4 regions of the Shewanella sp. 10N.286.45.A1 genome follow, and region 1 is predicted to be linked to each of the others. Evidence: predicted binding sites of a transcription regulator. Region 1 holds the regulator's gene; each other region holds the start of a gene.
What was found. Region 1 encodes sigma-54, which starts transcription at its own class of promoters, with help from an activator protein. Its sites were predicted from a motif close to GTTGGCACGNNNNTNGNNT; they were not measured.

Region 1 (5,888 bases):
TGTGCGTTCAGTCCTATCTAGTGGTATCAACGTGGCTATTATTACCGGCCGAAAATCACAAATTGTCACAGACAGAATGACAGCCCTCGGCGTCACTCACATCTACCAAGGCGTCGATAATAAGCTCGATCCTTACCAAGAATTGCTAGCGCTTTACGATGTACGTCCTGATGAAGTCGCCTATATCGGAGATGATATGGTTGATCTTCCCGTTATGAAGGAGGTGGGCCTATCTGTATGCGTAGCTGATGGCCACCCATACGTTAAGCAGCATGCTTTGATGACGACCCACATTAAAGGCGGCCATGGTGCACTGCGCGAATTAACAGATCTACTGCTGCTTAGCCAAGACAAGTTTGAGTCAGCTCATGGGATGAGCATATGAATCGCGTCACCCTAGCGATAATCGCCTTATTTGGTACAGCACTGATCCTCTATTGGCAGGTGCAGTCAAAAAAAGGCGATCAAACGTTAGACGTCGATGCAAGCGAGCGGCCCAATTACATCATCGATGACCTACGCAGCACAGAGTACAATGAAGCAGGGTTTGTAAATAGTAAGGTCACAGCCAAGCATATGGAACACTATGAAGATGCCAGTATGACTTACTTCACAGAGCCAGTGTATTTAATCTATCCCGATGATGGCCAAGCACAATGGCGCTTAAGAGCAACGAAAGGCAGCCATAACAATTTAACCGGTAAGGTCTCATTACAAAACAATGTTATTATTGACTCTATTAGCCCTGAAGAGCCGATTCAAACATTATCGACATCTTATTTAGAGCTAGACTTGGATACCATGATAATGACCTCTGATGAAATTATTCACGTCACCGGCAATGAGTTTGTTATTCAAGGTACAGGTCTTTATGCTGACCTTAATGCTCAAAGTGTAAAACTGATCAGCGAAGTCGAAGGGATCTACGATGCTAAATAAGCTGTTCAAAAAAACCAATATACTCACTCGTACTGTCACACTAATGGCCGAGTAGAAGGAAGTTATGAAATACAATCAATCCATACTTGCAGGTCTATTGTGTCTGCTTAGCATTAGCAGCTATGCCGCTGTCGATGACCTTAAGCAAGAGGTCAAAATTGCCGCTGCAAGCCAAGAAGCTGATATCAAAAACAATCAGGTTATCTTTTTTGGCCCTGTAGAGGTGACTCAAGGCTCAATTAAAATGAAAGCTGATGAATTGCGGGTTTTCTCTAAAGAAGCGAACTCAGGGAAAACCCTAGTCGCTACGGGTAAGCCAGCAACATACACCCAAGTCATGGAAGATGGTCGCCCCGCAACGGCAAGCGCCAAAGAGATCCGTTACGAACTCGCGACCAGAACCTTAACCTTGCTAGGTGATGCTACACTCGAGCAAGAGGGTAGCCAGGTCACAGGTAACCGCATTAAGTACAATATTGGTTTACAGCAACTTATTGCAGAAAGCACCGGCCAAGGCAATGACCGAGTGATTACTATCATTCAGCCTGAAGCCTACCAAGAAGAGACTCCTGAAACCCCAGCGGAACCGATAGAAAAGCAGGAGCAGCAATGATCCAAAAAACGCTAACCGCACGCAACTTAGCTAAGAGTTATAAAAATCGAGCTGTTGTTCAAGACGTGAGTTTAACGGTAAAAACAGGGCAAATTGTCGGTCTATTAGGTCCAAATGGAGCAGGTAAAACTACAACTTTCTATATGGTTGTGGGGTTAGTACAGAGCGACAAGGGGCAGATCTTTATTGATGAAGATGACTTAACCTTAGATCCGATGCACCTTAGGGCTCGAAAAGGTATTGGCTACCTGCCCCAAGAAGCGAGTATTTTTAGAAAACTTTCGGTCCGTGACAACATCATGGCAGTACTGCAGACTCGCAGCGATATTGATAATGAGCAGCGTGAAGCGCAGCTAGAAAGTTTACTTGAAGAGTTTCATATTACTCACATACGAGATAGCCAAGGTATGGCACTATCTGGTGGTGAACGTCGCCGAGTTGAAATTGCACGAGCGCTAGCAGCCAACCCAAAATTTATTTTGCTTGATGAACCTTTTGCAGGTGTCGATCCTATTTCGGTCATCGACATTAAAAAAATCATTGAACAGCTAAAAAGTCGCGGCCTAGGTGTGCTTATTACTGACCACAACGTTCGTGAAACATTAGACGTATGTGAACATGCATATATCGTAAGTCACGGAAATCTCATTGCAGAAGGCACGCCTGCCGAAATCTTAGACAACCAGCAGGTTAGAGCAGTGTACTTAGGTGAACAATTCAGGCTATAGTTAATCAACAACATGAGCGTTTAAAGCGCGACACTAGTTAAGTATACTAATATAATCATAGTGTTGGGCCTTTACGCTCTCTTCGCCAAATTAACGAGCTTCAACGTTTAATTACAGTGTAGGGAATAGCGGTAAGATGAAAGCGTCACTTCAGCTCAAAATGGGTCAGCAGCTAACCATGACTCCACAGTTACAGCAGGCAATCCGCTTACTGCAACTGTCCTCTTTAGAGCTGCAGCAAGAGATCCAGCAAGCATTAGAGTCTAATCCCCTACTAGAATTAGATGAAGAGCAATCTGACGGCGAACCTGTCAGCAACGAAGATCGCACCACCAGCGAATCCGATAACTACTCAGAATCAGATAGCGATAACGATTACAGCGCCAGCGCCGAAGTCGATCCCCAGCAAGATAGCGCCGCAGTAGAAACCTCTGATGCATTAACTCAAGACTCAATGCCAGATGAACTGCCGATGGATACCACCTGGGATGAAGTTTATACCGTCTCATCAAATGCAAGTTCCGGCGGGATGCGTGATGACGATATGCCATTCCAAGGAGAAACCAGCGAAGGCTTGTATGAGCACCTTGAGTGGCAAAAGAACTTAACACCATTTTCTGATAACGACCTGGCTATCGCCACCGCAATTATTGATGCTATTGACGAACGTGGTTACCTCACTCAAAACTGTGAAGACATTCTTGAGGCGATGGGCGATCCAGAGATAGAAATTGATGAAGTTGAAGCCGTGCTCAAACGCGTACAGCATTTCGACCCTATAGGTGTAGCCGCTCGCGACTTAAGCGAATGTCTCTTAATCCAACTGGCTCAATATGCGACGACTACGCCACATATTGATAATGCTCGCCTACTCATCAAAGACTATTTAGATTTGATTGCAGGGCGCGATTTTAGACAGTTAATGCGTAAAACTAAGCTTAAAGAAGATGAGCTACGTGAAGCCATTAGCTTGATCCAAACTCTCAACCCAAGACCAGGGCTGGCAGTCACCCGCAGCAAAGATGAATACGTTATTCCCGATGTCTCTGTGGCCAAAAAGAAAGGCCGCTGGGTGGTTGAGCTAAACCCAGATTACATGCCTAAAATTAATGTTAATCAACATTACGCATCAATGGCCCGCAGCACTAAAAGCCAAGCCGATGGCCAGTTTATCCGCGGTCATTTGCAGGAAGCTAAGTGGTTTATCAAAAGTTTAGAAAGTCGTAATGAAACCTTATTAAAGGTCAGTAACTGCATCGTTAAATTCCAACAAGGCTTCTTTGAATATGGTGATGAAGCCATGAAGCCAATGGTATTAAACGATATTGCAGAAGCTGTTGAGATGCATGAGTCCACCATCTCAAGGGTTACCACTCAAAAGTATATGCATACCCCAAGAGGTATTTTCGAATTAAAGTATTTCTTCTCTAGTCATGTCGGAACCGACGACGGTGGAGAGTGCTCATCTACAGCTATTAGAGCGTTTATTAAGAAGTTAGTCGCTGCTGAAAACCAAAAGAAACCATTAAGCGATAGCAAAATGGCGCAACTTTTGGCAGAACAAGGGATTAAAGTTGCTCGTCGTACTATCGCGAAATACCGTGAAGCAATGCTGATCCCGCCCTCAAACCAACGTAAGAGTTTATAACTCAAAATTAGGCACTTGGAGGAATTTTCTATGCAAATTAACCTTACTGGACATCACATCGAGATCACTGCATCGCTGCGTGGCTATGTAGAAGAAAAGTTTACAAAGCTTGAACGTCATTTCGATCAGATCAATAATGTCCACGTCATTTTGAACGTAGAAAAAATGCAGCAGATTGCCGAGGCAAGAATCCACCTTAAAAAAGGGGAAGTTTTTGCCACTTCGGAAAATGCGGACATGTATGCCGCAATCGACTCCCTGATCGATAAATTAGATCGTCAGGTTATTAAACACAAAGAGAAGCTGACCAAACACTAACGATGGAACTATGTACCATCCTGCAGCCGGAGTGCACCACCTGTGCCACTCCGGGCAGTAAGAAAAAAGTACTGGAATTAATCAGCGACATTGCCGCTGTCCAGTACCCTACTCTATCTTCACAAGAGATATTCGAGAGCCTTTTAGCTCGCGAAAAAATGGGTAGCACAGGTATAGGCAACGGTATCGCAATCCCGCATGGACGATTGACTAATATTGACCATCCATTGGGCATATTAATCAAATGCGAAACACCGATCTCTTTTGACTCGATAGATAAGCAGCCGGTCGATATATTGTTTGCACTTTTGGTTCCTGCAGAGCAATGTGAGCAACACTTAGCCACTTTGTCTTCAATGGCTGAAAAGCTTAACGATAAAGCTATCGTTAAGCAGTTGAGAAAAAGCACCAGTGAATCAGAGCTGTACGATTTGATCACTCAATAGCTAATTTAGTCAGGTCTTTAAATAACCTTATGTTATACAACTAGGTTATTTAAAGACCTGAGTATATATGACAGCAATATTATTTATTATCTCCTTCTTGCCTAAGCTCTTGCTTTCACCAACAAAAAAGTTAATCTATACCATAGTACATCTTGTAAACATATATAAAACACTCATTCTAACTTCTATCAGGTAGTCAAAAGATGAAACTCGTTTTAGTCTCTGGTCGTTCTGGTTCTGGAAAATCCGTTCTTTTAAGAATGCTAGAAGATCTCGGCTATTATTGTGTCGATAATCTTCCGTTGCCGATGATGGGAACACTGCTAGAGCAGCTAACGGGTAATTCAGAGTTCGTCGCTATTAGTGTCGATATTCGCAATATGCCAGAGAAAGAGACAGAGCTAGAAAAGCACCTAACCAATCTACCTGAAGGTGTCGAGTTACTCAGCTTCTTCCTAAACTCAAGCGATGAAGTATTGCTTAAACGCTACAACGAAACCCGCCGACTTCATCCACTGTCTCATTCCAATATATCATTGAAAGAAGCCATTCAACTTGAAGGCCGACAGCTAGAACCATTGGCCAAAATAGTCGACCACTATATCGATACTTCAAGCCTCAACATCTACGATCTTAACGATCAAGTTCGTGAGATTTTATTGGGTAATGTTGATAAAGAGCTGATGATCAAGTTTGAGTCGTTTGGGTTTAAACATGGTATGCCAACAGAAGCCGACTTTATGTTCGACGTCAGATTCCTGCCTAATCCGCATTGGGAACCCGAGCTAAGACCAATGACAGGGCTTGATAAACCAGTACAAGACTTTCTCAATCAACGCCCGTTAGTGAATAAATTTATCTGGCAGATAGAGAATCTACTCCGTACATGGCTACCCGATCTAGAACGTAATAATCGCAGTTACCTGACTATTGCGATTGGCTGTACCGGAGGCCAGCATCGCTCTGTGTATGTAACGGAAAGGCTTGCCGAGCACTTTAAAGATGGACGACATAAAGTGACCACTAGCCACCGCGAGTTAAAAAATGCCAACAATTGAACGGCAAGTAACCATATGTAATAAGCTTGGCCTTCATGCTAGAGCTGCTACTAAACTGGTGGTGTTAGCCTCTGAATTTGATGCTGAAATAACAATAATCCAAGGCGAAAAACAAGCATCAGCTGTAAGTGTACTAGG
Region 2 (5,888 bases), on a different contig from region 1:
CGGTATCAAGCGTATTGCTGATGTGGCCGGTAAGCTTGTACCTATTATGACCATTTTTTATATCGCGGCTGGTATTGCGGTATTAGTGGTTTATGCAGCAGAGATTCCAGCGGCAATTGAGCTGATTATTCACAGTGCATTTAATCCTGTTGCTGCACAAGGTGGCTTTGCTGGTGCTGCGGTATGGGCGGCAATTCGCTTTGGTGTAGCGCGTGGCGTATTTTCTAACGAGGCGGGTCTTGGTAGTGCGCCGATTGCACATGCTGCAGCTCAAACTAACAATCCAGTGGCTCAGGGTTTAGTGGCTATGCTAGGTACCTTCATTGATACCTTGATCGTTTGTACCATTACTGGTTTGGCGATTATTGTGTCAGGCGCATGGACATCAGGTGAAAATGGCGCGGCATTAACCTCTTTTGCATTTTCACATGCATTCCCTATGGGTAACTATGTGGTCGCAATTGCTTTGTCAGTCTTTGCATTTACCACTATTTTAGGCTGGAGCTTCTATTGTGAGAAATGTGTGCAGTTCTTATTTGGCGTAAAAGCGATTAAGCCTTTCAGGATCCTTTGGGTGATCGTGGTGCCTTTAGGTGCAGTGAGTTCTCTAGAGTTTATTTGGCTACTAGCAGATACGCTGAATGCCATGATGGCGATACCAAACTTGATCGCTTTGGCGTTGCTAAGCCCAGTCGTGTTTGCGTTGACAAGAGAGTACTTTCTTAAGAAGCGTGAAACGGAAGCGGCTGAGTCGTAGTTTGTCGTGAGGCTGATTGATTCATAAAGCTCCTGGATGTAATTCAGGAGCTTTTTGTTGCGCTTATCTCTTTGGTATCAAGCCCAAAACTCATCATCGCCCATTGCTTGTTTTAGCTGGGTTCTTTCTAAGTAAGCTTCTAAGCGTTTCTTGACATCTTTCTTGTGCGCTAAATCATCAGCTGCCTTTTTGTTTTTAGGGGCTGTTAACGCTTCAATTTCTGCATCGTTGGGCACAAAATCTAGTATCTGAGCCATCACGAATTCCTCTTTAAGAAGTATCCATCTTCTTGGCATTTTATATTGCCAAATAATGAAAATGTTATTGATACTTATAGGTTAATAACAGATTTTATCGTGCTCATTTTAGCGGAGTTTACCGCCACATTAGTGAGCGCTTAAGAAGGAATTTAGCAGGCAATTAAATAAAAATATGCGATCTGTATAACAAAATTACAGTTTGCTCAAGCCAATGGTTTGAAATACTACTTAATGCGAATTTTAGTGAAATTAAATAACGTTATATTGGGTTGCTTTAGATATAACCTCGGATTGATTTGGTTAAGTTTACCGCTAAGATCGCGAGCTAGGAGGGCGCTTTGGATCGCCTGAGCTGATTATGCATTGAATGAAAATGCAATGGGAGCCCACTGCATCATGCATTCACTTTGCACTCGTTTGTCAAAAACACCCTGTGCAGATCGCTTGCTTATAGTTAATCTAGTGATTAGAGATCGAAGCTGTAGCTGTAACCGAGCAGAACTTTTGCATCATCGTCTTCAAGATCAGTATCACTCACCATAAAAGAGACAGTACCAAAATCTGTATCTTTGCTTAGTGAAAGTGAATAGTCAGCATAGTTATCTGTACCATACCAAGCCGTTACCACATCACCCGTTGAGTAACCGTAATGAGCGGCAATTGAAAGGGAATCAGATAGAGGGAAAGTTAAGGTTGTTTGCAGGTAACCCATATCTTTCTCATCAAGTGCTGGAACGCCAGTGACATCACTTCCTGCATTAACTACATGGGCATAGCTTACAGCAATCCATTTCCAACTGGCTGCTAGCGTCACTTCACCGAAATCAACGCTGTCATTAGCATCTGGATATGCGTAGTAAAGATAACTAATGTCGTAACCAAACTCATCACCAATACTGCCAGCAAACCCTGCATAAAAATCAATTTCATAGCTGGTTTCATTGCCAAAGTCGACATTAGAAGCCCAAGTACCAGCATAGAAGCCGGCATCATGGCTGTAATCGACTCCGCCTTGCACCGCGACAGCATCATCTGTTTGAGTTATACCGCGCCACAAATAGTTAGATGTCGCTCCAATGTTGGCTTCGACCGCAGCATGTGCTGAAGTACTCAGTAGTAAAGTTGTGGTGATAACTGCAGTACCAAATAATAGCTTGTTCATTCTCTTCCCCTAGGATTATCATTTTTGTCATTGTCATAGAGGATAAAGCAAGGACCAAGCCAGAAAATTTCATATTATAAAACATTGCTTTAGGGAGTTTTATTGGTTACGAAGTGTCTATTTTGAGTCAATTTAGGGCAAGAGGCACTGGTTTAGTGCAATATTGAAGCGGAAGATAGGTTTCTGCAGGCATAAAAAAACCTCCTTAGAGGAGGTTTTATATTAATCACAGAGATTGTGATTAGTTAACGCTATCTTTAAGCGTTTTACCCGCTTTAAACTTAGGTATTGTAGCCGCTGGGATCTGGATCTCTTTACCTGTCTGTGGGTTACGACCTGTGCGAGCTGCACGCTCTGAAGTTTCAAAAGAGCCAAAACCAACAATAGAGATTTTCTCTCCATTCTTCATCGCTTCTGCAACAGTTTCTTCAAAAGATTTTAATGCACGTGCGGCTTCAGCTTTCGTTAATTCCGCAGATTCAGCCATTTTTGCAACAAGTTCAGTCTTATTCATTTGAATCGTCTCTTCTTTCCGTAGATTTATTTGTTAGTAGCGCTATCTAACATGCCACAAGCTTTTGCATTTGAAAAGCGCTTTAAGCCTATGAAATAGCCTTTAAAGTCAAAAATAGGAACGATTTCTCAATTTTTCTACTCTTCGAGCAGTTGAAACAGGATTTGTTTGACCACTTGAGGCTCAAACGGTTTGTCACATAGCGCATTGACTCCTGCTTGTGACACGTTACTTAAGTGGGTGTCATTGGCTTCTGATGACACCATCAGAATAGGAATATGAGATTGCTCGCTATCGTTGCGAATAAATTGTGTTAGTGCCAATCCATCAACACTGGGCATATTGTAATCGGTGATCACTAGATCAAACATCTGCTGTTGCATGATCTCAATCGCTTCTTGGCCGTCTTGGGCTTCGGTAATCATACGTAAACCAAGATTGGTAATTGTACGTTTAATGACATTTCTTGCCATTTTGCTGTCATCAACCACCAGTACTCGTAGATCTTGTACATCGAAATGCGTCAGATCTAATTCATCGTGGCTGAGTAGATCAATCGTTGCGTTGAGTGCTTTTCCAAGATGGCTCGAAGTAAATGGCTTTGGCAGTATGGCGACTACGCCAGATTGCCGATAGCTTTCTAGTTGCTCTTTGCGGCACTCGCTAGAGACTAACATGAACTGAATATCACTAAATTGCTCTGTCGACTTGAGCGTTTTTAGCAGCTCTAGGGCTGTACCATCTTCAAAGTGCATTGCGCTGGCAATGAGATCCGGTTGGTGGCGTTTAATTATATCAAGTGCCTGCTCAAGATTTGTAGCAGTTTGGATCTGTTTGACACCCTCTTGCTCTAATCGGTTTGCAATGATTTTTCGCTGAGTATCAGAAGGCTCAACGAGCAGTATCGACAGTTCACTGGGTTGTAAATCGCTCATATTTAGCTTTACCACTTATCGTTATTATTAGGGGCTGTTGATCTTTCATGGTTGTTTTTACAGCAATTTATTGGCCATTTTGGCAAGGTAGAGGCTATGTAGTGTAGTCATTCTCCACAAATAGTCTTTAACGTAGAAAAAATGGCCAAGAAATGCTGTCCTTTGGATTCGTTTCATTGCTTCTATTCTTTTATGACTAGAATGCGTTATGAGCTCTTCACTTAGCTGGCTATGCGTTATCGCTCAAGCCTAGCACTAGAAGCATTATTCTTTACGGTAAAGAATCGAACGAAAACTGAGCTCGAAAGGTCAACAGACCCTAGTTCTATGGCTATCCACCGCATTATAATGCGACAGTAATCCTTGTTAAATTGAAACTTATTCTTCTTGTTTTAAATAATCTTTCGTCTTCTGGCTAAAGGCAATCCAATATTGGAAGCTCATAGCAACCAATGCTGAGATAACTATCGCGCTAATAGGAATATCACGCCCTTGAAAAATCACTTTTACATCTTCTGGAGTAATTTGGTAAGCAATAACGGCTGCAGTGGCTAATGCTAATAGTGCTACAGTCTGAATTACCAAATATATTTTGAGTACTACAGCAGCCCAATAGCGGCGCATTATAAGCCCGTATAGCACTGGGAAAACGCCTAAAGTGAACAGGTCATAGGATTGGGTTGTCGCGGTGCGCCATAGAGCGGCAAAAGCTAGCAGGACATAGATAAACATTAACACTGCCAGCATGGGGTGAGGCTTCTTCATTGGCTTCCTAACTTTGTTGTATAAAGCGGTTATGTGTAGACCGCTGTGAGTGTAAAAAAATCAACGCAGTGAGTCTAGTGGGGATCCTTGTAGTTTTAATGGCAGAGCTAACTCTTTTGTCGAGGATTACGCTAGAATAGCGCTATAGCCACCGCATTTTTAGAGAGCACAATGACAGAGTCACAGTTTTGGGAGCTGGTTAGCCGAACTTCTCCCTCGCAAAATCAAACCGATTTAGCTGAAGTATTGAAGCAGAAGTTGGCACTTTTAAGTAACGAAGAGTTGCGTGATTTTGATAAAATCTTCGGTCAGCAGATGCGCCGCAGTTATTCTTGGGCTGTTTGGGGTGCAGCTTACATTATCACTGGTTGCGATTCAGAATATGCCTTTGCTGAGTTTAGGTGCTTTCTGATCTCTCTAGGTAAGGACTGGTACGACAAAGTTGTAGAGTCACCCGATGAGCTTGGGCATTTGACGGAGTGGCCAGAGAAAGATGGCTATGCTTACCCATTTTTAGATGAATATGATTTGATCGCCGGTCAGATCTATGAAGAACGCGCCGATGATGAACTTCCCTATGTGCCATCAGGCCAGGCGTCACCAGCAGGTAAGAAATTCTCTCATAAGAAAAAACAGCTCAAGGCTACTTATCCATTATTGAGTGCCGCTTTTCCGTTTTAAGACGGTAGTCAGAGACAAAAAAACGAGGTAAGGCCTCGTTTTTTTGTATCACGATACTTAGTCGGTACAAGCGCTAATTTCACTGTCGAAGTCATAACCGTGCGCTTCACACGTTAGCTCCATAAACTCCTCTTCTGAGTCATTTACCTGCTCGTCAAACTCTGCTTGAAGTTTACTCTCTAGCTCTTGGTCTGATTGAGCTTGCTGTTCTGCCAGGATTTCAAAGTGTCCGTCGACTGCAGCTTGTTCGACTGGAGTAAAGTCGTTGGCGTTCGCTTGACCAATGAAGCTGAATGAGAACAGTATTGCAGCGATAAATGCTAGACGACCTGAAAACGGTAGTTTTGTAATGTTTGAGTAGTTCATATTTGACTCCAAGTATTAATTAGTGACCAGTATAGGAACTGCTTTCTCTTAACTTGTGCATATTGCGACTGAGCTAAGAGGTTTTCCTCTGGGGATGCGTTTGCTTGATACGTATGTTATCGAATACTTCATGTACCAAAGCTGAACGAAAAGTGAGCAGAGGGTTGTTTAATACTTGGAGTGTGCAAATGAGAATAAAAACAGCTGCTTAAATATTTATTTGTTTTCTGTTAGTAATTGATAATTGTTACGATTAGAGATTGTGGGACATCAATTACGTTAACATTTTTATTCGTTAGTCATTAGTCATTGTTTCACAATGAAATCCCTGGCGCATTGAATCAAAAGTACAATTAAGGCCACACTCCCAAGTTGCATTATTCAGTTTTTTAGATTGCTGTTGAGAGAATGCCTTACAGCTAGAGTAATCATCAAAGTTGTCTTTTTT
Region 3 (5,888 bases), on a different contig from region 1:
TCTAGTAATAGCGCTAATAACAAGCGAGAAGGCCCTACCACTAAATGGGCTAAATCAGCTTTATATTGATATTGACTGCGAAGAATGAGCTTTTTTACAAGCCAAGTCAGCGGAATAACGACCAGTAATGCTAGAACAAGGTAGCTGATAAGCAGCGCCCATTCCCACAAGTTCAGTTTAAACAGGTGCCCTTGTGGAATATTTTGAACATACCACTCAACGATGGGACCATAACCGAGTTCGCTATACAACATTGGTACTTTCGCGACTGTTGCATTGGAGATTTTCCAAATTTTACCGAGTTGTTTATCGGGGACTTTTTGCAATAAAAGGGTGATCTGATTGCCTTTAACCTCTACTCGGCCAAATGCGTCGCGATAATTTGGCAATTGGTCATCACTTGCTCCACTGGGTAAATCACTGATCTCTTCAAGATTGACCCAAATATTACGCTCAATGATCGCCACTAATTGCTTTGCGTATTCAGGCCCAAGCTCCTTTGACATTCCATCGGGCAAATAGCGTAGATCTAAATACTTGGCTGCTTTATCAAAATTCTGCTCAAATGTTGCCTCAAAGAACCCCTCAATCGTTCCTCGCGGAGTGTCTCTAAACAAACTATCTTTATAGTCATAACTACTGGTTTTAACACTCGTGGTATTCGGCTCATCTGACGACTCTACATTCGGTTTAACAGCACTAGCAAGCCCTGTTGTAACCGCAGATGCAACAGAAATATTGCTCGCTAGCAATATCAGTCCCAAATAAAAAATAATCCTTGTCATTAATAGACCCCTTTAAAAGCCAACAACTTAGAAGCTACATTAAACTTAGCATGGTTTAACGTATTGTTAACACTTAATAATTAACTATATTTCCTATACGATTTTGATTAATTGTGTTGACAAGTTGTGCTAACTGGATATAATCCGCTCAGTTTTAGAGATATACCCTTTTTTGATATACTTTCACCGCCTTCTGTAAAGTCCACGATTCGTCGTTTGATCCCCACATAAGCGTTATCACAACAGGTTCGATCATCTTAATCGGCAGTCATTTTACTGTCATATCTTTATGTTTTACTTCGTTGCAGCTTGAGAATAGTTCAGTATTTGTGATCTTAGCGACATATTCGTTAACAATACTGCGTACCAAGCCACTTGTATAAGCATAAAAAGATGAGTAATCTCGAATGGAACTTAAATTCATCTTTCGCGAAAATGCTAAGGATATTCTATCGTTATAAAACACTACCAATATTGGTAGCATTAATAAAAAGGAGTGTGACCATATGTCATACCTAGTAAATGGACATGAAATTACCGTTAACTTTCCAGTAGACTCAATTTCTGTCAACAAATCATCAATCGCCTTTACTGACAGTCAAGGTAAAAATAGACAGACTTTTTCAAAGCGCACTGAAGCGCTTAAATTTATGAAGTGGTTATTGTCTTCAAGTAAGTAAGTGTTAAATCTGTAGTACCGACTTTTCGATACATTTCCTCTCACTCGTATCGATAGTTTGTCTTCATAGGCAAACGAATAGGACTGAAACATATTCAGCTATTTAGTTAACTTCATTTGGTTCAGGCTTTACCTCTGCTCAGGTAAAAAGCCTAACCAAGTGGATACCCACCCCTCAATCTAAAATCACCATAAAACATAAATTATCAACGCACTAGTACCAATGCATTAAGTGGTAGGATACTTACGCTGGTAACGCGGTAACATGGTCGCATTTCCCAATAAACCACCCTGATGTATATAGAGAATATTAACGTCTTCAGTATCAGAGAATAGCTTTTCTACGCACATCCACCCTTTTGGATCATACAACAGTTCAAACTCTATCCCTTGCTCAGCAACTTTTTGCCAAATCTGATAAAACTCTCGATAAAGTTTTCCAAAATGATATTTTTTGTCAGTTTTCACTACTTGGGGGTGAAGCGACGGATCTGATATTAACTCTGAAAATTGCTGAGAAAGATAGTTTTCGTCACCAACACAGGCGCAGGTTTTAACGCAAATAGCGGGGGCATTGAGTGAAAAGTATTCACTCAGAAACACAGCGGTTGTGCCTGTTCCTGAAGGTAGGAACACAGTAAGTTCTGTCAATTGACTTAGTGAATACCAGTCGCTTATCTCTTTAGCCAGTTGATGCACCCCTTCCCTAGCATAAAGGCAGCGCCCACCTTCAGGCACAAACAGTGCTTGGTTGTCAGCAGGAAGTACCACTTGCTCTATATATTCGCGACAACTTCGGTTTTGCCTGTCCACAACAAGCGATAAATCAATAACATTCGCGCCGTTTGCGACGGCCTCCACATAATTGCCCTTTTCAGAATTCAGCACTTGTGCAGCTATATGGTCAGTATAGAAATCAAGCTGCCAGCCGTTGAGTTTTGCAAGAGCGGACATTGAATAGAGAGAATTCGCCACAGGAGAGCCATAACCAACCAGTCGTGAAACACCTGGGAACTCATTATTCAAAAAATAAGCAAATTTTCGCGCTTTATTGCCAGAGAACTCTTTGTGAAGCAGGTCGTCTCTTTTAACAAACACTCGGTTACCGTTAAATTCGATACTATCAATTGGTGTGTTGATGAACACAAGCATTCTCTTTAAACCGTGGGGGGATAATTGTACCCGTAAATAGTGTTAAGTTCAGGAACTAGCAGTCTAATAGGCCACTTTTTAGTGGTTTTGCTTAACAAGCAATCGCAACGACACAAACTAACATAGTTAAAACAACAACTTAAAACATGGCATGATAATGGCATTATTGTAAATTGGGTCATCGAGATTGGTGACTAAATTTTATTTTGAGGGATCTTAAATGGCAGTATTGCGCTTAGTGTTTAACATAGCATGGTTTATTTTAGGCGGCTTTGTAATGGGTCTTGCTTGGTGGTTTGCAGGCTTACTGTGTTTCATCAGTATTATCGGTATCCCTTTCGGCAGAGCCTGTTTCGTCATTGGTGAGATGACATTTTGGCCATTTGGTCAAGACTCTGTTAATCGTCGTTCTCACACGGGCATGGAAGATCTAGGCACTGGCGCATTTGGTACCGTCGGCAATATTGTTTGGTTTTTACTGTTTGGGATCTGGCTTGCCATTGGTCACATTATGCACGCCTTTGCTTGTGCAATCACCATCATCGGGATCCCGTTTGCGCTACAGCATTTAAAACTAGCAATTTTAAGCTTAACTCCTATTGGTCAAACCGTGGTTGCGAAAGCTTAAACCTTTCATCACAACACTGCTTTAAGCTGCGCGATAAGCGCAGCTGAACTATCTAAACTGATATCATGCCCTGCGTCAGTAAATTCAATATGCTGGCATCGATAATGTTCCGCGATTAACTTGCTACATTCAGGCGAGACTAATTTGTCTAATTTGCCACTAAAAACAACAATAGGCTGCTGCAGTGAGTCACAACACCTAAACCGAGCACAAGCCCAAATTTGACGTAGAACATTAAAAAATTCAACTCGATTTTGTAACCTCAGCTCAGTCCAACGCTTAGCGATTGCGTGGTTATCTCCATAACCTTCACTAGACAATTTGAGCGCAGTGGCTTCCAAGCAATCAATCCCGTGATTTCTATTTCGCTTCCTAAATGCAGCTAATACTGCAATTAAACTAAAACGTCTATACCATGGCGAAAGATTGGCGGCACTAGTATTAATGACAACAACTTTACTGACTTTATCTGGCGCTAAGCGTGCCATTTCTAACGCTATCATTCCTCCCATTGATAGCCCTATAATACAGTTATCACTCCCCTCCAATTGCTCCAATAACGCATTGGCATAAGCCGCAATACTTAATGGACTTTTCTCATGACTGAACTCACCGTTGCCTAAACAATCGAGTGCGATAACATCGATATTGAATGCCGTTACCGCTGCAGATAAGGATCCAATAAAATCTTGCCAATGACGTTTGTCACGCATTAAACCGCGCACAAGTATCCACTTAGTTTGGCTAATGTTAGGCACAATATCCATCAGCGCAGAAACCATCGGCTTAAAGCGGCATGATGTTGATTTATTAACATATCTGAACTCATACTCTCCAACTCTCGACTTGCTGCTAAGTCCATTAAAAAATGCATCAAAACGGTATGCTTGCGTAATGCCCTTAACTGTCGGTGTTGCTTTTGTGGATTGAAAAATCCCGCAAAATTAAACATTTGCCTTGGATTTTTCTTTACCCAGCTCCAAGAGCCCATCTCTAATGTTAATGGCAAAAAAGGCTTATCATTTTTTGGCGTTGCAAGGTAATCCCAAATATCACCGTGAGTTCGATAGATTAAGCTTTGAGGTGAAAAACTGTAGTGACGATGATGAGGATAACTTGCTTGATATAACTGCTCTAAATAATGGATCTGTCCTATGTTTTGTATCGGTTTGTTAGAACCCGCAAACGGAAACCAGATGTGGTCGGTCATACCAAAACCTGAATGTGCATCTAAGGATATAAGGCTAGAGGCATTCGCTTTGAGCTGTTCAACATACTGGATCAAAGCTTGCGTTTCTTGCTCTACACCTTTACGCCCCCTATACCAAGGCAAATGAGATGACAGTTTTTGGCCACCAACGAGAAAGGTAACCTTCGTCTCTGCCTCTATAGGAGCATTTCGCATTAAATCCACTCGCTGTCCATTGCAGCGTGTACCATTTTGTAATCCGATAGGGTTAACAATTGGAACAAAAGCGAGTTTAATTTTGCTTAACAACAGCTGTAATTGGCAGTCCCATTCAAGCCTAGATAGAATACTTTCAAGCAACGCCATTATTACTTGAATGCCAATGACCTCGACGCCATGCACGCCTCCAACAAATAATACACAGGGCACGTCAGCTCCCTTTGCCCCCAACTCAACGCTAATAACGGGATAACTATGGTTTTTAAGCTCTACTTTAGCCAAGGTTCTAGCATGCAACTGCGGATAGCGCTCAATCAAGTCCACTAATGTTTGTAACTCAGTAGGCAATGTTTCCATGATTTAATAGCGAAGTGATTAAGGTCAAGAGAACAAAATAAGCGACTAATAAGACAGAGTAAGGTCAAGCAGATGACAAAGCTATTGCGGCATGTTCTGTTTTAGTATTTTATCCACATCGATTTTAGCCAAACCTTGATTAAAAAGATCGCGCCACTTCTTACCTTCTTCATTATTTTTAAAGGCAATATAAAGCTCTTTGTGGGTCAAAATATGTTTATTCAACTGTACTCGACTAGCAACAGGCTTCATATCAGGTTGTGCAAGTAAATAACCCAAAACATAGGTATCGATAACTGCAGCATCTATGCGCCCTGAAACTACTTTTTTAATATTATGGATATCTGAAGCGACCGCTTCAGCTGGCTGTACACCTTGGGCAATCATATTATCGAGTTGTTCAGTGTTAACGTACCCTTGGACTATGCCAATAGTGTATTGATTAAGGTCACTCTGATTTGACCAGCTAATAGGGTGACGCTTTTGCTCAACCAACCCCAAAGGGCTACTCCCCATCGAATTTGAAAAGACGAATTTTTCTGTTGGGTAAGCATATTCAGGTAAATATCCGGAATATTTTGAATCATCTCTTGATGCCATTCGCACAGCACGGCTCCAAGGATAGAAATCGACCTGAACCTTATGCCCAACAGCTTCTAATGCCGCACGAGCTATCGCAATACTTGCCCCCTCATTCTTCAACTGACTGCCAGCGTAGGGTGGCCAATGCAAAGAGGTTAAATACAGTGTGTCCCCATAACTAAACGATGATGTGCTGCTTAGCAGCAAAAGCAGCGTAATCCATAGGTATTTGCCGACCACATCAGTAATCCTTTGAATATAGTTAAAAATATAACCACGCATATTGAATATTAAGCC
Region 4 (5,888 bases), on a different contig from region 1:
GCCATTACAGACTCACCTAATACACCCACTCCCCATCGAAGTTGCCGAAGTACGTTGAAGAAATAGCCGTAATGCCCACACGGACGTGGGCATAGCTTTCGCGGGACAGGATGTCCCATCGGAAGCGTTAGGTTATTTCGAATAAGTACAAGAGAGACAACTTCGTCTGGGGCGCTGAGGGTTTGTTAAGGGGGACAAGCGCTTTCCCCCTTGGCTCGACTCTTTGTTGCAAGACTGGGCGAAGCGCCACGATCTTATATCAAACGAAGTTTGATTGGTTTGGCTTTTAGATGCAGAAGTGCTTTAAGCACAAACAAACTTTTGTCCAAAAAAAAGTTAATCATTAAAATGAGTTTGCTCGTTATTCATCTGAGTTAGGCTGCGCAAGCTTCTAAATCATGGATGATTTAGCAGAGCCTATAGGAATATATTCACGGCGACTTGCAAAAGCTCAATGCAGCTGAATAGCACTCGATTGATGGATAAAGGGTAAAGGGTAAATCCAGCGTCGATTATTGAAATATAGCCAAAGAAAAAGCGCGGCCCCAGAGGACACGCGCCTTCGCTATTTCTTTGTAAGCTCATCCTGCTATTTTAATGCTCCTTGCACCATCCATGCGTAACTTGGCTCCCTGCCTATCCATGTATCCATTTTTCCTTGTACCTTACGGTACTCATCCCTGTTTCTTAGTAATCCATTTACTAAGCTTGCTCATCCTGAGCGTGTCCAACATCATCCTTGAGAGTCCATTCATTAACTATCCGTAGCATCCTACCTTCCGAGGTAGTAAACCTTCCATCCTGGATTGTTTAACCGCTCCTTGGTCGTTATGGCAATCAATCCTTGAAAGCCCCGTCCATGATAGTTATCCATATTAAGTGCGAATCCTTCGTCACTTTTTAGATCTTCCTAATCTGTGAATCCTTTCCACATGCGTCCTTGCACAATCAAATAATAAGTCAAAATCAAACAAATGTTAGCTAAAGATCGATGATTTAACATTCGTTCACATTAGATATACACCAGCAAAAAACACTAAGCGCATGATTAATATGTTAATTTACATTATTCATGCTAAATAACGGCAACTTAAAGCCCTTATTTCGCACGAAGCTGTAAGAGATCTCTTACATGTAATCGAGCAAATCATCAAACGATATATTTAGCTAAAAGAAAGGGCGCACCTTTCGGTGCGCCCAGATCTAGCTTCTTTTAGCTTTCCCGCTATATATGTGCTCCCTGCATCATCCTTGCTTAACGTGCGTCCTGCATCTTCCTTGTAAGTCCATTTATATCCTTGTACACATGGTACAAAATCCATTTATCAGCTTATCCTAAGCTAAATTCCTCATCCTGAGGTTGTCCTGGTTGCTTCCTGCAAATTCCTAACTTGTTAATAAGTATATGGTTAATAATCAAGCCCTACAAAGGCGACAACTAATCAAGCATCACCAATATTAAACTAACTTATCCTTAAGTTAGTGGCTTAACATACTTATTGACTGATATAACCAAATCTAACAATCGACACGCAAACCGCAGCTTATACCGAGTAAAGTCACAGCGTTGTCTCTCGCGATTTCTTAAGCTAAGTATATCTATCGATTAAGCGAAAAAGGCTCTTTCGCTATTCCCTCTCAAAGCTGTAACATTATTGCAGCAAATGGTTTTTATGGTAATCGATTGATTTAAAAGTAGTAAACTAGATATAAGGGGTTGTATCAACATTAATTTCATAGGATTTCCCACAGTAAAGTAAGAGATCTCTTACAACAATGAGAAACTAAACGGAGATCACAGTTTAATTTTTCTACGGATAGCAGCAAAATACATAACCCAATCAGCCAGTAAGCTATACAAAGGGTACTCAAATGTCGCAGGCCTATTTTTTTCAAATACAAAATGCCCGAGCCAGGCGAATCCATAACCTATAACAGGAAGCGACAAAAGTAGCAGCCATTGGCCTGAGTAGAGGATAATCGCCAGCATTAAAATAATCAGAGAACTACCGACATAATGCAGAGTTCGGCAAATATTATTTTGATGCTGCGAAAGATAGAATGGATAAAACTCAGCAAAACTATTAAACCGCTTACTCATTGTTTTGGCCTCGATAGAACATCAACTCTCCAGCTACGTTGCCTATCTCTAGCTCCTCTAGTTTTGCAAAGCCGTGGTTGGCGAATAACTTATTATGGCCAGCATCACTAACAAATACACCCACACCATCAAGATGCGGTTGCTCATCACACCAACTTAGTACCGTTTTAACAAGCTGGCTGCCATACCCTTTCCCCTGTTCATTAGTTGAAACAGCAATAAATTGAATTATCCCACAATTAGCATTTGGTAAGCTTTCGACTATCTGATGCTCTTTTTTGATCCAAGCTTGAGTTGATTGCCAGCCAGCACTAATCAGCATTTTTAAACGCCAATGCCAGTAACGCGCTTCTCCAAGTGGTACTTGTTGAGTCGCAATGCAGGCGACTCCAATGAGTCGTTCATCTGAAAATATACCTATCAATCCCTGCTCTTGTTGCCACAGTTCATTTAACTCTTCACGAATTGCACCGCGCAATTTTTGCTCATACTGAGCAGTATCATTGCGATACAGAGCATCCATAAAGAAAGGGTCATCGTGATATGCATTATAAAGAATAGAAGCGGCGACTCTTAAATCTTCAGCTGTTAGATATACAGCACGGCACTCTTCCATGGCTTGATTTTCCATTGTTATTTTCCTAGATCGAGATCACACAATACCAATGTATCAAGCTTTACGAAAAGTGCAATTATTAATCAAAGCAAACATTAACAGCCACTCTTTAACGCTAATACTTTAGCTTTTCATGATAAAACAGTGACTAGGGCGGTTGACCTTTCGGGCTAGGATTTTGTTCGTATTCAATGCTTTTAGGGCAAGGCTTGAGCGATGCTGCACCGCTCGCTAAGTAAGAAGCTCGTCGCGCAGTGATAAGAGTGTTGAAGCGAGCCTTAAGAGCCGCACTTCCTGGCTATTTTCTTGCTTTAGAGAATGCAAAACCACATAGCCTACACCTTGTTAAAATAACCAATAAACTGGCGCAAAAACAACCGTCAAAGATCGCCCCGCCCTAGCTAAAACAATTGAACCGGTTTGAAACAGCAGATATATGAGGTTTGAGCCATACTATAGCCAAGCACTTTTCAACGGAGATAACGGCATGGATACCACCCAGGGAGATCTCAAACATCTATTTCAACAATTAGGTTTGCAAAGTGATGCTAATTCCATTGAGGGATTTGTTAGAAAGCATCAATTACCAGAGGGGCAGCTTATTCAACAAGCTGTTTTTTGGAGCGAATCACAACGACATTTTTTGGCAGAAGCATTAGCAGAAGATGCCCAGTGGTCTGATGTTATTGACCATCTGGACACCCTATTAAGAAAGTAATTTGGCGGGGGTAACGCTTAAATTTTGCTGTAAGCCATCTCACCCCAGCCGACGACTGCGTTATTACTAATGACGACAGGAGTACATTCGTCTTTAGTCGTTTTACCGTCGCCTTTTAAACGTTGAGTTCGGTAAAACAACACATGCACTTCTTTATCTTGTTGGACATAGGCTTCATTAAAATCGGCAGTGCCCATAAGCGTCGTCACTTGATCTTTAGACATTCCCAAAGCAACCTTAGCGAGATTGCCACGGTTAGTTTCTTGTGTTTTCTGCCAAGAACCATTGCTATCCCAATCTGATTCACCATCACCAACATTGATCACGCAGCCAGTTAGCCCTATGCTTGCAATCCCAAAAAACGCTAAACTTAATAAATTTTTTCTCACATTAACTTCCTGTATTTATTTTGATTTTATAAACTTTGATAAAGCAAACTGCATGCCAATAATTAAGTTATTGTTTTTATGGAGCTTAACTGATTTAAGTAAACCCTTTTTACTAAATAGACTATTAAGAGTAAGGAATTTAACCAACGATGAGTCCACTAGACCAAGTACTCTGCGCCGCAAAACAGCTTAGCAAAGAAGGTAAAAACCCTACTCTTGCGTTAATTAAAACCAAATTAGGGATCAGCGTGGCAATGCCAATCTTGATCCAGGGTCTACAACAATACAAGTCGATGAGTGATGCTGATAAAGCCAGTATCAAAACAACCGCGCAAATCAATGCTAGCGCACAAGAAAATCTGCAGCAGCAATCTACTGACGATCAACGTAGAGTGGAAAAATTGGAGCAAGAGCTTGTGCTACTTAAAACTGAGCTTAAAGCTGTAATGCAAAGATTGACCATACTTGAATCGGCTGCCAAAAAAACCTGTGAGAAATAAAGACAATGCACGTCATTGAATTAAGATTTGAATGTTTCGACAACACCACCATTACAGCAGCAGAAAAAGCGATTAATGGGTTACTAGAGGCTTACCGAGCAAATGGTCAAATACTTGGTCGTGAATTTGCGGTTGCCTTTAATGACGGTGAATTTAAAGCTCGCTTATTAACCCCAGAGAAAAGCAGCCTTGCCAAGCGTTTTAACAGTCCATGGGTTGAAAAGACGCTCTCCGAACTGACAGACGCTAAACTGCTTGCCCCACGAGAAAAGTATATTGGTCAGGATATTAACTCGGAGGTTTCTAGCCAAGAAACACCAAGCTGGCAGCTACTTTATACCAGTTATGTGCATATGTGCTCACCGCTGAGAAATGGCGATACACTGCAGCCTATACCACTTTATCAAATACCAGCTACTGCCAATGGCGATCATAAACGCATGATCCGCTGGCAGACCGAATGGCAAGCATGTGATGAATTACAGATGGCAGCTGCGACAAAGGCAGAATTCGCCGCATTGGAAGAGTTAACAAGTCATCAGAGCGATCTGTTTAGACGAGGCTGGGATCTGCGCGGCAGAGTCGAGTATCTAACCAAGATCCCAACTTACTATTATCTCTATCGCGTGGGCGGTGAAAGCCTCGCCAATGAGAAAAAGCGCTGTTGCCCAAAGTGTGGCAGTAATCAATGGCTGCTTGATGAGCCATTACTAGATATGTTTCATTTTCGCTGCGACACATGCCGTATCGTATCGAATATCTCTTGGGATCATCTGTAATAACATTCAATAAAAAGCCTGAGTATGCCCATTACCCAGGCTTTTTAATGAAGCAAGGGATTACTTACCCAGCAAATTACGCCACATAATCTTCATTCGCTGCCAGATCCCCGGATGATCATAGGCGGGGATTACTTCCTCGACCAATTTAACCGGTGGCGTAACACGCGGGCTGATCTTGCTGATAAAGCTGTTTAAAGAGTCCGCTAACTTAAGACTTTGTACTTGACCGGCAATTTCTACCCAAACGCTGCCATCAGCATTGTTTACCGTGATCATCTTGTCTTCATCATCAAATACACCAATAAACCAAGTAGGCTCCTGTTTAAGCTTCTTTTTCATCATTAGATGACCAATCATATTTTGCTGCAGATGCTCAAAATCACTTTGGCTCCATGCTTGCAATAGCTCTCCAGTCCCCCATTGTGAATCAAACATCAGTGATGCAGCAAAGTGAGAACCATAAAAGCCATTTATATCATCATGTAAAGACAACTCTAGCGCATGCTCAACATTATCAAATCGTCCTGCATCAACTCGAACAACGCTGTTCCATTGCAGCGCCTCTTCTGTTTCAACGTCAACGTCACCCACAATGCACTCAGACGGTTGCTGCTGGGCGTAATATCTAGGGTGCTCACCTAATGCATCAAGGTAAGCTTGTTGATAGTCGTTTAAAAAAATATCCAGAGCAGGTAAAGAAGACACTTAAGCCGATCCCAAAATCAGTTATAATAAGGGTCTATTTTGACATGGAAACCGTATTGATGACAAAACATCATGAT

Region 2: the regulator sigma-54 is predicted to act here: its motif matches at 2,225-2,243, upstream of AB4238_RS09230 (TorF family putative porin).
Region 3: the regulator sigma-54 is predicted to act here: its motif matches at 2,762-2,780, upstream of AB4238_RS18330 (YccF domain-containing protein).
Region 4: the regulator sigma-54 is predicted to act here: its motif matches at 3,866-3,884, upstream of AB4238_RS17510 (DUF3192 domain-containing protein).

Annotation. Positions count from the first base shown of each region.
Region 1 is NZ_JBFRMK010000044.1:6,701-12,588, reverse strand. It holds gene kdsC (3-deoxy-manno-octulosonate-8-phosphatase KdsC) at 1-385, shown strand, start outside; gene lptC (LPS export ABC transporter periplasmic protein LptC) at 382-939, shown strand; gene lptA (lipopolysaccharide transport periplasmic protein LptA) at 1,004-1,552, shown strand; gene lptB (LPS export ABC transporter ATP-binding protein) at 1,549-2,280, shown strand; gene AB4238_RS03935 (RNA polymerase factor sigma-54) at 2,417-3,928, shown strand; gene hpf (ribosome hibernation promoting factor) at 3,959-4,246, shown strand; gene ptsN (PTS IIA-like nitrogen regulatory protein PtsN) at 4,249-4,692, shown strand; gene rapZ (RNase adapter RapZ) at 4,896-5,750, shown strand; gene AB4238_RS03915 (HPr family phosphocarrier protein) at 5,737-5,888, shown strand, end outside.
Region 2 is NZ_JBFRMK010000106.1:1,025-6,912, forward strand. It holds gene AB4238_RS09220 (alanine/glycine:cation symporter family protein) at 1-757, shown strand, start outside; gene AB4238_RS09225 (hypothetical protein) at 835-1,014, opposite strand; gene AB4238_RS09230 (TorF family putative porin) at 1,484-2,179, opposite strand; gene AB4238_RS09235 (HU family DNA-binding protein) at 2,421-2,693, opposite strand; gene AB4238_RS09240 (response regulator) at 2,831-3,628, opposite strand; gene AB4238_RS09245 (hypothetical protein) at 4,007-4,393, opposite strand; gene AB4238_RS09250 (DUF4240 domain-containing protein) at 4,565-5,074, shown strand; gene AB4238_RS09255 (hypothetical protein) at 5,132-5,440, opposite strand; gene AB4238_RS09260 (hypothetical protein) at 5,736-5,888, opposite strand, start outside.
Region 3 is NZ_JBFRMK010000274.1:1,007-6,894, forward strand. It holds gene AB4238_RS18315 (mechanosensitive ion channel family protein) at 1-785, opposite strand, end outside; gene AB4238_RS18320 (hypothetical protein) at 1,292-1,465, shown strand; gene AB4238_RS18325 (1-aminocyclopropane-1-carboxylate deaminase/D-cysteine desulfhydrase) at 1,693-2,616, opposite strand; gene AB4238_RS18330 (YccF domain-containing protein) at 2,837-3,244, shown strand; gene AB4238_RS18335 (alpha/beta fold hydrolase) at 3,253-4,011, opposite strand; gene AB4238_RS18340 (M14 family zinc carboxypeptidase) at 4,011-5,009, opposite strand; gene AB4238_RS18345 (substrate-binding periplasmic protein) at 5,091-5,873, opposite strand.
Region 4 is NZ_JBFRMK010000254.1:22,475-28,362, reverse strand. It holds gene AB4238_RS17525 (Mpo1-like protein) at 1,796-2,101, opposite strand; gene AB4238_RS17520 (GNAT family N-acetyltransferase) at 2,094-2,732, opposite strand; gene AB4238_RS17515 (DUF2789 domain-containing protein) at 3,205-3,435, shown strand; gene AB4238_RS17510 (DUF3192 domain-containing protein) at 3,453-3,824, opposite strand; gene AB4238_RS17505 (hypothetical protein) at 3,974-4,324, shown strand; gene AB4238_RS17500 (Zn-ribbon-containing protein) at 4,330-5,103, shown strand; gene syd (SecY-interacting protein) at 5,164-5,811, opposite strand; gene queF (NADPH-dependent 7-cyano-7-deazaguanine reductase QueF) at 5,871-5,888, shown strand, end outside.